Regions from separate parts of the Mesorhizobium sp. M0659 genome, predicted to be linked through region 1. Evidence: riboswitches for the same ligand, from Rfam matches in the RefSeq annotation. Region 1 holds a riboswitch; the other holds the start of a gene.
What was found. Region 1 has a riboswitch for thiamine pyrophosphate ahead of thiB (thiamine ABC transporter substrate binding subunit). Riboswitches for the same ligand answer to the same signal wherever they lie in the genome.
Positions count from the first base shown of each region.

Region 2: another riboswitch for thiamine pyrophosphate. It lies ahead of NKI31_RS27480 (YkoF family thiamine/hydroxymethylpyrimidine-binding protein); the one in region 1 lies ahead of thiB (thiamine ABC transporter substrate binding subunit).

Region 1 covers NZ_JAMYPY010000010.1:43,274-47,675, forward strand. Annotated here, with positions in the region: gene thiP (thiamine/thiamine pyrophosphate ABC transporter permease) at 1-990, opposite strand, end outside; gene thiB (thiamine ABC transporter substrate binding subunit) at 1,240-2,247, opposite strand; TPP riboswitch at 2,291-2,405, opposite strand; gene NKI31_RS17530 (thiamine diphosphokinase) at 2,567-3,226, shown strand; gene NKI31_RS17535 (ABC-F family ATP-binding cassette domain-containing protein) at 3,228-4,402, shown strand, end outside.
Region 2 covers NZ_JAMYPY010000025.1:35,782-40,183, forward strand. Annotated here, with positions in the region: gene NKI31_RS27470 (ABC transporter ATP-binding protein) at 1-530, opposite strand, end outside; gene NKI31_RS27475 (ABC transporter permease) at 527-1,369, opposite strand; gene NKI31_RS27480 (YkoF family thiamine/hydroxymethylpyrimidine-binding protein) at 1,625-2,233, opposite strand; TPP riboswitch at 2,224-2,336, opposite strand; gene NKI31_RS27485 (GSU2403 family nucleotidyltransferase fold protein) at 2,606-2,902, shown strand; gene NKI31_RS27490 (hypothetical protein) at 3,175-3,426, shown strand; gene NKI31_RS27495 (DUF2934 domain-containing protein) at 3,587-3,826, opposite strand; gene NKI31_RS27500 (hypothetical protein) at 3,919-4,134, opposite strand; gene NKI31_RS27505 (DUF1236 domain-containing protein) at 4,233-4,402, opposite strand, start outside.

The DNA of each region.
Region 1 (4,402 bases):
GGTCAGGGTCGCCTGACGCACGGCACTCTCGCCCGCCAGCCGGCCGAGATCGGCGCCGAGGCCGGACGCGACGGTGGCCGCCATTGGTCCGGCGACGAACAGCAAGGCGAGCACGATCAGGACGGCGTTGAACGCTGTTTCTGCTTTGCCGGCCAAGTGATAGCGGCGCGGCGCGACAGGCAAATTGGCGTCGCCGGTCACATTGGCGCCGAGCCGCGTCAGCGCCAGCATGACGGCAAAAGTCAGCGCGATCTGCAGCAACGTCAGCGTCACCGCTCGCGCCGGATCGAAGTCGAAACGCAGCGCCTGATAGATGGCGACTTCCAGCGTCGTCGCCGCCGGCCCGCCGCCGAGGATCAGCACGATGGTGAAGGAGGTGATGCAAAGCATGAAGACAAGCCCGGCGACGCCCGGCAGCGCGGCGCGCAGCACCGGCCACTCGATCAGCCGGAAGGCTGGCCTCGCCCCCATGCCGAGCTGGCTCGCCAGCCGCCATTGATCGGCCGGCACCGTTCCCAGCGCTTCGAGGAACAGCCGGGTGGCCAGCGGCAGGTTGAAGAAGACGTGGGCGACGAGGATGCCTGGCAGCCCATAGATGTCGGGCCAGCTCTGGCCACCGATCGCGGCGAAATAACCGGCGCGGCCATAGAGCGCCAGTATCCCCAGCGCTCCGACAATTGCCGGCAAGGCAAGGGGCACAGTGAAAAGCTGCAGGATGAAGCCGCGTCCGAAGAAGCGCGGATGCCGCGACAGCGACCGGGCGACGAAGAGCGCCGGTACGGCGGAAAGCAGAGTCGAGAGCGCAGCCTGCCAGAGCGTGAAGCGGACAACGCGCAGGAGATAGAGGTCAAAGGCGGACGCGGCGCCGGAAAGGTCGTGCGCGCCTTCGCGGATAAGGCCGGCGAAGGCGCCACCGATCAGCAGCGCGATTGCCGCAAGCGCGACAATGCCGGCCGTGATACGGGGGTCAGAGGGATAGTGCGCACGCATTTCGCGCTATCCAACCCTACGGCGCACGTTCGCTGCTGACGCAAATATTTCACGGAAGTCGAGTTCCCGCCCACCCCTCTCTGACCTGCCGGCCATCTCCCCCGCAAGGGGGGACATTAGCAGCTTCGCTCCCCGCCCCATCCTCGCAGCGTTGGAGGTTGGCGAAAGCTTCCGAGCGCTTGATCTCCCCCCTTGCGGGGGAGATGGCCGGCAGGCCAGAGGGGGGCGTTCAAGCGCCATCCTGAATTCCTAATTGCTCATCACCGCCAGCCATTCATCCACCCAGGCCTTGCGATTTGCCGCGACCTCTTCCGGGCTGAACAGCAAGGTCTTCGCCGGCTTGACCAGCCTATCAAAAGCCGGATTGAGCGGCTTGTCGGTTTTCCCGGCCGGGAACATCCAGTTGGTCTCCGGAATGACATCCTGGAATTTCGGCCCGGTCATGAAGGCCAGGAACTTCGCCGCCAGCGGGTTCTTCGCGCCCGTGGTGGTGATGCCGGCGACCTCGACCTGCAGATACTCGCCTTCCTCGAACGAGGCCGCCTGGTAGCGCCCGGTGTTCTCGGCCACCATGTGGTAGGCCGGCGACGTCGTATAGGACAGCACCATCGGCGCCTCGCCCTTGGTGAACAGGCCGTAGGCCTCGCTCCAGCCCGGCGTCACCGTCAGCACTTTGCCCTTGAGTTTGGCCCAGGCTTCCGGCGCCTTGTCGCCATAGACCGACTTGACCCACAGCAGCAGGCCGAGGCCCGGCGTCGACGTCCTCGGATCCTGGATGACGATCTTGTCGGCGGCATCGCCCTCGACCAGTTCCTTCAGGCTCTTCGGCGGGCTCTTCAGCTTTTCGGTGTCGTAGACGACGGCGAAATAACCAAAGTCATAGGGCACGAAAGTGTCGTCGCTCCAGCCGCCCGGCACGTTGTTTTCAGCCACCGCGCCATGTGGGACAAACAGGCCGGAAGCCTTGGCTTCCGCGGTGAGGTTGGTGTCGAGACCAAGCACGATATCGGCCTTGGTCGAGGCACCTTCGAGCTTGACGCGGTTGAGCAGCGCGACGCCGTCGGCCACCGAGACGAAGTCGACGCTGCAGCCGCACTCGGCCTCGAATTCCTTCTTCACCTGGGGGCCCGGACCCCAGTCGGCAGTGAAACTCTCATAGGTATAGATCGTGAGCTTTTCCTGCGCGGACGCAGAGCTTGCCAGTAGCGAAACAGCAAGCCCCAGCGCTGGGACAAGACGGGACAAAAACATGCGCATCGGCGCCTCCTTCATTCGTGTTGAAAGGAATTGAGGCGTCGGGCTGTCCGAAGCGTCTAATCCCTCCGCCGGTACAAACCGGATCAGGTTCAGCGGGTTGGCGAGACTGCCTCTCAGCCGGTCCGCGAAGATCGCGTCCGGCACCCCGTTAGAGCGTTTCGACACATAGGCCCGGCCAAGGTGCCACGCAAGTGGAAGTTTGCCCGAGCATGATCCGGAAAGTGGAATCCGTTTCCGGAAAAAGATCATGCTCCAACAAAGAGTGACGGTGCCGCTCGGCCTTCCGTTTCGTCGGCGGGGCTGGTAAGGGCCAGCGGATATGAGCACATTCACCATCCTGCTTGGCGGCGATCTCGTCCGCACGCCGCGGCTCGACCGCCAGGTCGCGGGCACGCGCGTCATCGCCGCAGACGCCGGCATCGATCATGCCCGCCTGCTCGGCCTGATGCCGGAGCTGTGGGTCGGCGATTTCGATTCCGTGCCGGCGGACCTGCCTGCCGATCTCGCCGCCGTGCCGCGGGAGGTGTTTCCTCCCGAAAAGGACAAGACCGATGGCGAACTGGCGATCGCGGCGGCATTGGAACGCGGCGCCACCAGCCTGGTGCTGGCCGGCGCTTTCGGCGGCAAGCGCGCCGACCACGCCTTCCTCCATCTGGCGCTCAGCCTGCGGCTGGCCGAGGCCGGCACAAAAGTGCTGTTGACCAGCGGAGCGCAGGAAGGCGCCCCTCTGCTGCCTGGCAAGGCCGGCTTCGACTATGCCGACGGAACGCTGTTTTCGGTGCTCGGCTTTTCCGATCTTTCGGGCCTCACCGTGTCCGGCGCGAAGTGGCCGCTCGACCATGTCGAGGTCGTGTTCGGCTCGTCGCTGACCATCTCGAACGAGGTCAAGTCCAACAAGACCGGGGGCGGCCTCGAAATCGAGCTCGGCCATGGCCGCGCGCTGCTGCTCGCCCACCCCTACCCCTTGCCTGAAAGCTGACATGGCCCCGCCCCTTCTCAACCTCGACGGCATAAGACTGACCTTTGGCGGCACGCCGCTGCTCGATGGCGCCGAACTGACGGCGTCCGCCGGTGACAAGATCGCGCTCGTCGGCCGCAACGGCTCCGGCAAGTCGACGCTCCTGAAGATTGCCGCCGGTCTGATCGAGCCGCAAGACGGCGAGGTCTTCCGCCAGCCTTCGGCAACGGTGCGCTATCTCCCGCAAATGCCCGACATGGACGGCTTTGCCAATGTGCGTGCCTATGTCGAGGCCGGGCTTGGGCCTGCCGACGATCCCTACCGCGCCACATATCTGATGGAGCATCTCGGCCTCGCCGGCGCGGAGAACCCCAACGATCTCTCCGGCGGCGAGGCGCGCCGCGCAGCACTTGCCCGCGTCATGGCGCCCGAACCCGATATTCTCCTGCTTGACGAGCCGACGAACCATCTCGATTTGTCGGTCATCGAATGGCTGGAAGAAGAGCTTGTCCGGACATCTTCGGCGCTGATCGTCATCTCGCACGACCGTCGCTTCCTCGAACGCGTCTCGCGCGCCACCGTCTGGCTCGACCGTGGCCAGACTCGCCGCCTCGACAAGGGCTTTGGCCATTTCGAGGAATGGCGCGACCTTGTGCTGGAAGAGGAAGAGCGCGAACAGCACAAGCTCGGCCGCCAGATCGTGCGCGAGGAGCATTGGCTGCGCTATGGCGTGACGGCTCGCCGCAAACGCAACATGCGCCGCCTGGGCGAACTGCAGACCATGCGCCAGCGTTTTCGCGGCCATCGCGGCGCCGAGGGCTCGGCCACCATGGTGGCCAGCGACGCCGCCGAATCCGGCAAGCTGGTGATCGAGGCCAAGAACATCGAAAAGAGCTTTGGCGACCTCACCGTGGTCAAAAGCTTCTCGACCCGCATCCAGCGCGGCGATCGCGTCGGCCTTGTCGGGCCGAACGGCGCCGGCAAGACGACGCTGTTGAAGATGCTTACCGGCGAGATGAAGCCCGACGCCGGCTCGGTGCGGCTCGGCACCAATCTGGAAATCGCCACGCTCGACCAGAAGCGCGAGGCGGTCGATCCGGCCGAGACCCTGGCGCAGTATCTCACGGACGGGCGCGGCGAAAACCTCGTCATCAATGGCGAGCAGCGCCATGTCGTGTCCTACATGAAGGATTTCCT
Region 2 (4,402 bases), on a different contig from region 1:
TGGCGCTGCCACATGCCTTCCAGCCAGCGCTGCATACCCGCGCGGGTCAGTGCATCCAGCGCGCCAAAGGGCTCGTCGAGCAGCAGCATGTCGCGCTGCTGCACCACGGTGCGCAAAAGGGCGGCGCGCTGGCGCATGCCGCCGGAAAGCTCGGCCGGCCAGGCGCGCTCGAAACCGGCAAGGCCGAACTCAGCGAACAACGGCGCGACGCGTTCGCGCGCCGCCTTGCGGCCAAGACCCTGCACTTCCAGCCCCAGCGTCACATTGTCGATGACGCGCCGCCACGGCATCAGCGCGTCGCGCTGCGGCATGAAGGCGAAGGGGCTGCCCTGCAATGGCGCGCCGTCGAAGCGCATGTCGCCCTCGCCTTTCAGCGCGCCGGTCAGCAACTGGAACAGCGTCGACTTGCCGGCGCCGGAAGGGCCGAGGATGGAGACGAACTCGCCGGCCGCGACATGAAGCGAAATGCCGGCGAGCACCTCAAGCGCGCCGAAGTTCTTCCTGATGTCCCGGAGTTCGAGCCGCGTCATTGACGGTTCTCTTCTGCAGCTTCAACCTTGCCGTCGCGGCTTTCGCTCCCTGCATTCTCCCAAGGCATGGCGAAGCGCTGGACGAGCACCGCAATGGCGAACAAGACAAGCGTGAGCGCGGCGCTGACGGCGACCGCGGCGAGCACCAGATCGGGCCGAAAGTTGTTCTTGGCATTGAGCATGTAGATGCCCAGCCCCTTCGCCGCCCCCGCATATTCGGCGAAGATCGCGCCGACGACGGCGTAGGTGATGGAGATGCGCAGCCCGGCGAAGAAATAGGGCAGCGCCGAAGGCAGGCGCGCCAGCCAGAAGATGCGCCAGCGCCCTGCCCCCATGGTGGCGAGCATCTGCGAAATCGCCTTGCTGGTCGCGGCAAAACCCTCGACCAGCGCCACCATCATCGGGAAGAAGGTAACGAGCGCCACAAGCAAGATTTTTGGCATCAGCCCGAAGCCGAACCACAGTACGATGAGCGGCGCAATCGCGACCAGCGGCAAGGTCTGGCTGACAATCAGCAGCGGAAACAGCGCGCGGCGCAGCGGGGCCAAGAAATCGACCACCGCCGAAAGCACGAAGGCAGCGACCAACGAGCAGGCGAAGCCGGCTGATGTGGCGCGGATGGTGGGCAGCGTGTTGTCGGCAAGGGCAGCGCGATGCTCCCAGGCCTGCTGCAGCACGCGCGACGGCGCCGGCAGCATGGTGGGCGCAGCGCCACCATAGCGGGCGTAGAGCTCCCACGCCGCGAGGAGCAGGGCGGAGGCGCAGGCGGCGGGGATGGTCTTGGCGATGGCTGCGGCTAATCTCCCCCCTCGAGGGGGAGATGTCGCCGAAGGCGACAGAGGGGGTCGTCTCGCATAGAGCGCCCACGCCTTGCCGATGCGAAAAGGACGTCGGCGCTCCACGCGCTGGGACCCCCTCTGGCCTGCCGGCCATCTCCTGCTCGAGGGGGGAGATTCGTGGGCATCGCGGTCTTCGCCAATCGCCAATGGCTCCCCTCCTCTTTGTGCTGAGGGGTCAGAGGCATCTCCTCCACGCAATGGGTCAGATAAACCAGCCACGGCAACATCCTCGAGGAACGACGCTTGAGCCGCGGCTCAGACCCCGCTCGGGCTGTTCGCCGAAATCGTGATGTCGAGGGTGACGTGGCCGGCGCCGGGGCCGAAGCGGCAGAAGGCCTCGTTGAGCGTGGCAAACACCGCACCGGCATCGCCGCGCAGTTTGGTGCAGAAGTTCTTTGAGCGTTCAAAGACGCCGGACTGCTTCAGGAAATCGATGCAGCCATAGATCTCGTCCATATGGTCGCCCGTGCCCATAACGTAGAGCGAGAACTGCGCCGCCACCGGCTGGCCGGTCGACGGCGTGGCCTGGACAGCGCGGATCGCGGCGATCTTGCGCTCGTCCAGCGGAATGGCGGGGCCGCCGGTCTCGTCGGAGCGGCAGATCGGATCGTCGGGCTCGCCCGGACAGCCGCGCGAGACCGCTGCCGAAAGCACGCAGTGCTTGCCGCTTCTGGCCGCCGCGACGAACAGGTCGCGCATGGCGGGAAACAGCACCTCGGGCGGCCCGACCATAAGCGTCGAGATGTCGTCGGTTTCGATCCGCAGCCGGTCGCGCCACGGATCGAGCGCGCCGAGCGCGCCAAGGATGACGCCGACGAAATCGTCGGTCATGGGATAAAGGGAAATCTGTGCGCCTGAAAACATCGCCCGCCTCGCTCCGCTGGTATTATCCAGATCAGCTTTAGGGTCCGAAGGCTTGCCGCCCTCATCTCAGCCCCGACGATACGGAGCACCCCTGTGGATGAGCGGGTTAAAGCATTGTTCGCGACATTGGGGAAGCCGTTTGTTGAAGGCACTGCGGCAAAGTGTTTTGGGCCAGACGGGCCGGGCGCCCGGGCGTTCAGAGCGACTCGTCAGTTCGTTGCGTTATAAGGTTTCCACGAATTTCTTATAACTGCGTTGAAATTCAAGCTGATAAACGTAATTATAAGAAAACGGCAGAGCCTCCGCGCAGCCCTTACGGTTTCTGCATTTCCTTATCCCCGAACTGTGCTGCTGCGTCGCTAGGGCTTGCCTGTGCTGGTCCCCTCGCCCCAGCGCTACGCCATCCACAAGCTGATCGTCGCCTCGCGACGCGGGCCGAGCGCTGGCGCCAAGCGGGAGAAGGATCTCCATCAAGCGCGCCTGCTGACCCAAGCGCTCGAAGCCACACGTCGCCAGGACGACCTTGCCTTCGCCTTCATGGAAGCGTGGGACAAGGGCGAAAACTGGCGCGAGACGATCCGGCGCGGCCTGAACCTGTTCGACGCCGACACGAGGGAAACAGTCAACACCATCCTGGGAATCCCTCCGCGAAATTGGTGCGAGTCCTGAAGGATTCTCGATACGTGATTAGCTGAAGCGACCGCTGCTATATTCATTGTCATCGTCCCAACTGTACGAAATTGGCTTGACGCTTATTCGTACATAAAGTACGATATCTCTTTTCGCAGAGAGGAATGTCCTTGAGCACAGCGAACCATGTTGCCTTCGCCGATCTCTCTCGTCCTTTGCCGTCATCTCCGTCGTTGCCGCCGCCTTTATTGCCGCCCCCTTTGTTGCCCTTGTCATTCGATCAGTGCCAACGCCTCGCCGGGGCCTGGCGAATGGCCAGCCAGGACATCGCCGACGACATCCGCTTCATCCGCCAATATCTGAAAGTCGTTGCCGAGAAGGACGAGAGGCTGTCGACCGGCACCCTTGTTCACAGCCGCGCCTATGTCGAGGCCTGCGCCGGCTGGCTGCCACAGACTGTAACGCGCTATCTGCGCCACCTGCGCCAGATCACCGAATGCGAACTGGCTATGACAGCTGCCGGGATTCGCTTTGCGCTGTCGAGTTATGCCTGGGAGGCATGAGGGGCGGCTGTCGCCAAACACAAGGAATTGCGCTGCCCGTCGCAGGCGCAATTCGTCAGGTTGAGAGGCTCGGGCGCGCCTGAACGGCGGGCGCCAAGGATGGCCCGGCCAGCTAATTCCGGCCTTGCTTTATTTCGACTGGCCTTGTTTCAACTTGGCCTTATTTCGATTTGGCTTTGCCGGACTTTGCGGCGGCAGGCTTCGCTGCCTTTGACTTGGCGGCTGCCTTGGCGGGCTTGGCGTCAGCTTTCTTCGCCGCCTTTTTTGGCTTGGCGACCGCGCCATCGACTTCAGCCGTGGCCTGCTCCCAGTGTTCCTGATGCGCGCCTTCAGGCCGGCCGGCCTTTTCCCAAATCTCGTGCGCGCGCTGGCGAATGCGGTCCTGTTTGTCGTCCGTCACTTAAGCCTCCGTGGTTGGGTCCGGTCGGTTGGTCCAGATTCCACGAAAACATTAGCCGAAAATTCGGCCGGCGTCTTGAGTGACGAGACATCTCAGCGCGGGTCGGAAATCACCGCAACGCCGAGCAGCGCCGCTTTCTTGACGATCAGCCCCGCGAGGTCGGCATCCGAACGATCGGTGCCGGTGCGCTCCCGCAGGAGCGCGATCGCTTCCTTCATCGATAACAGCGCCGTGTTGCGCTCGGCCAGCAACTTGTCGCAACACGCCGCAACATTGGCGGAGTTCGGGGTCTCGACATGCGGCAACATGGCAATTCTCCTTTCATCATGTTCGTCATTCGGCCCTGCCGCCCTTTTGGGAAGAACGACAGGGCCGTATCACCGATGAATGGTTAGGTTGTCGAGCGTTACTCGACCACCTCGACAATCCTGCGCGTGCTGGGGTCGACCAACACGGTATGGTTGTCGACGACGGCGTATCTGTACTGAACGTCGGGAACCTCCTGCAGCTCGACAGTGTCAGGCAAGGCAGTGCCGACATTCAATTCGACGCCGAGCAGATTGACCGAGGCAAGCG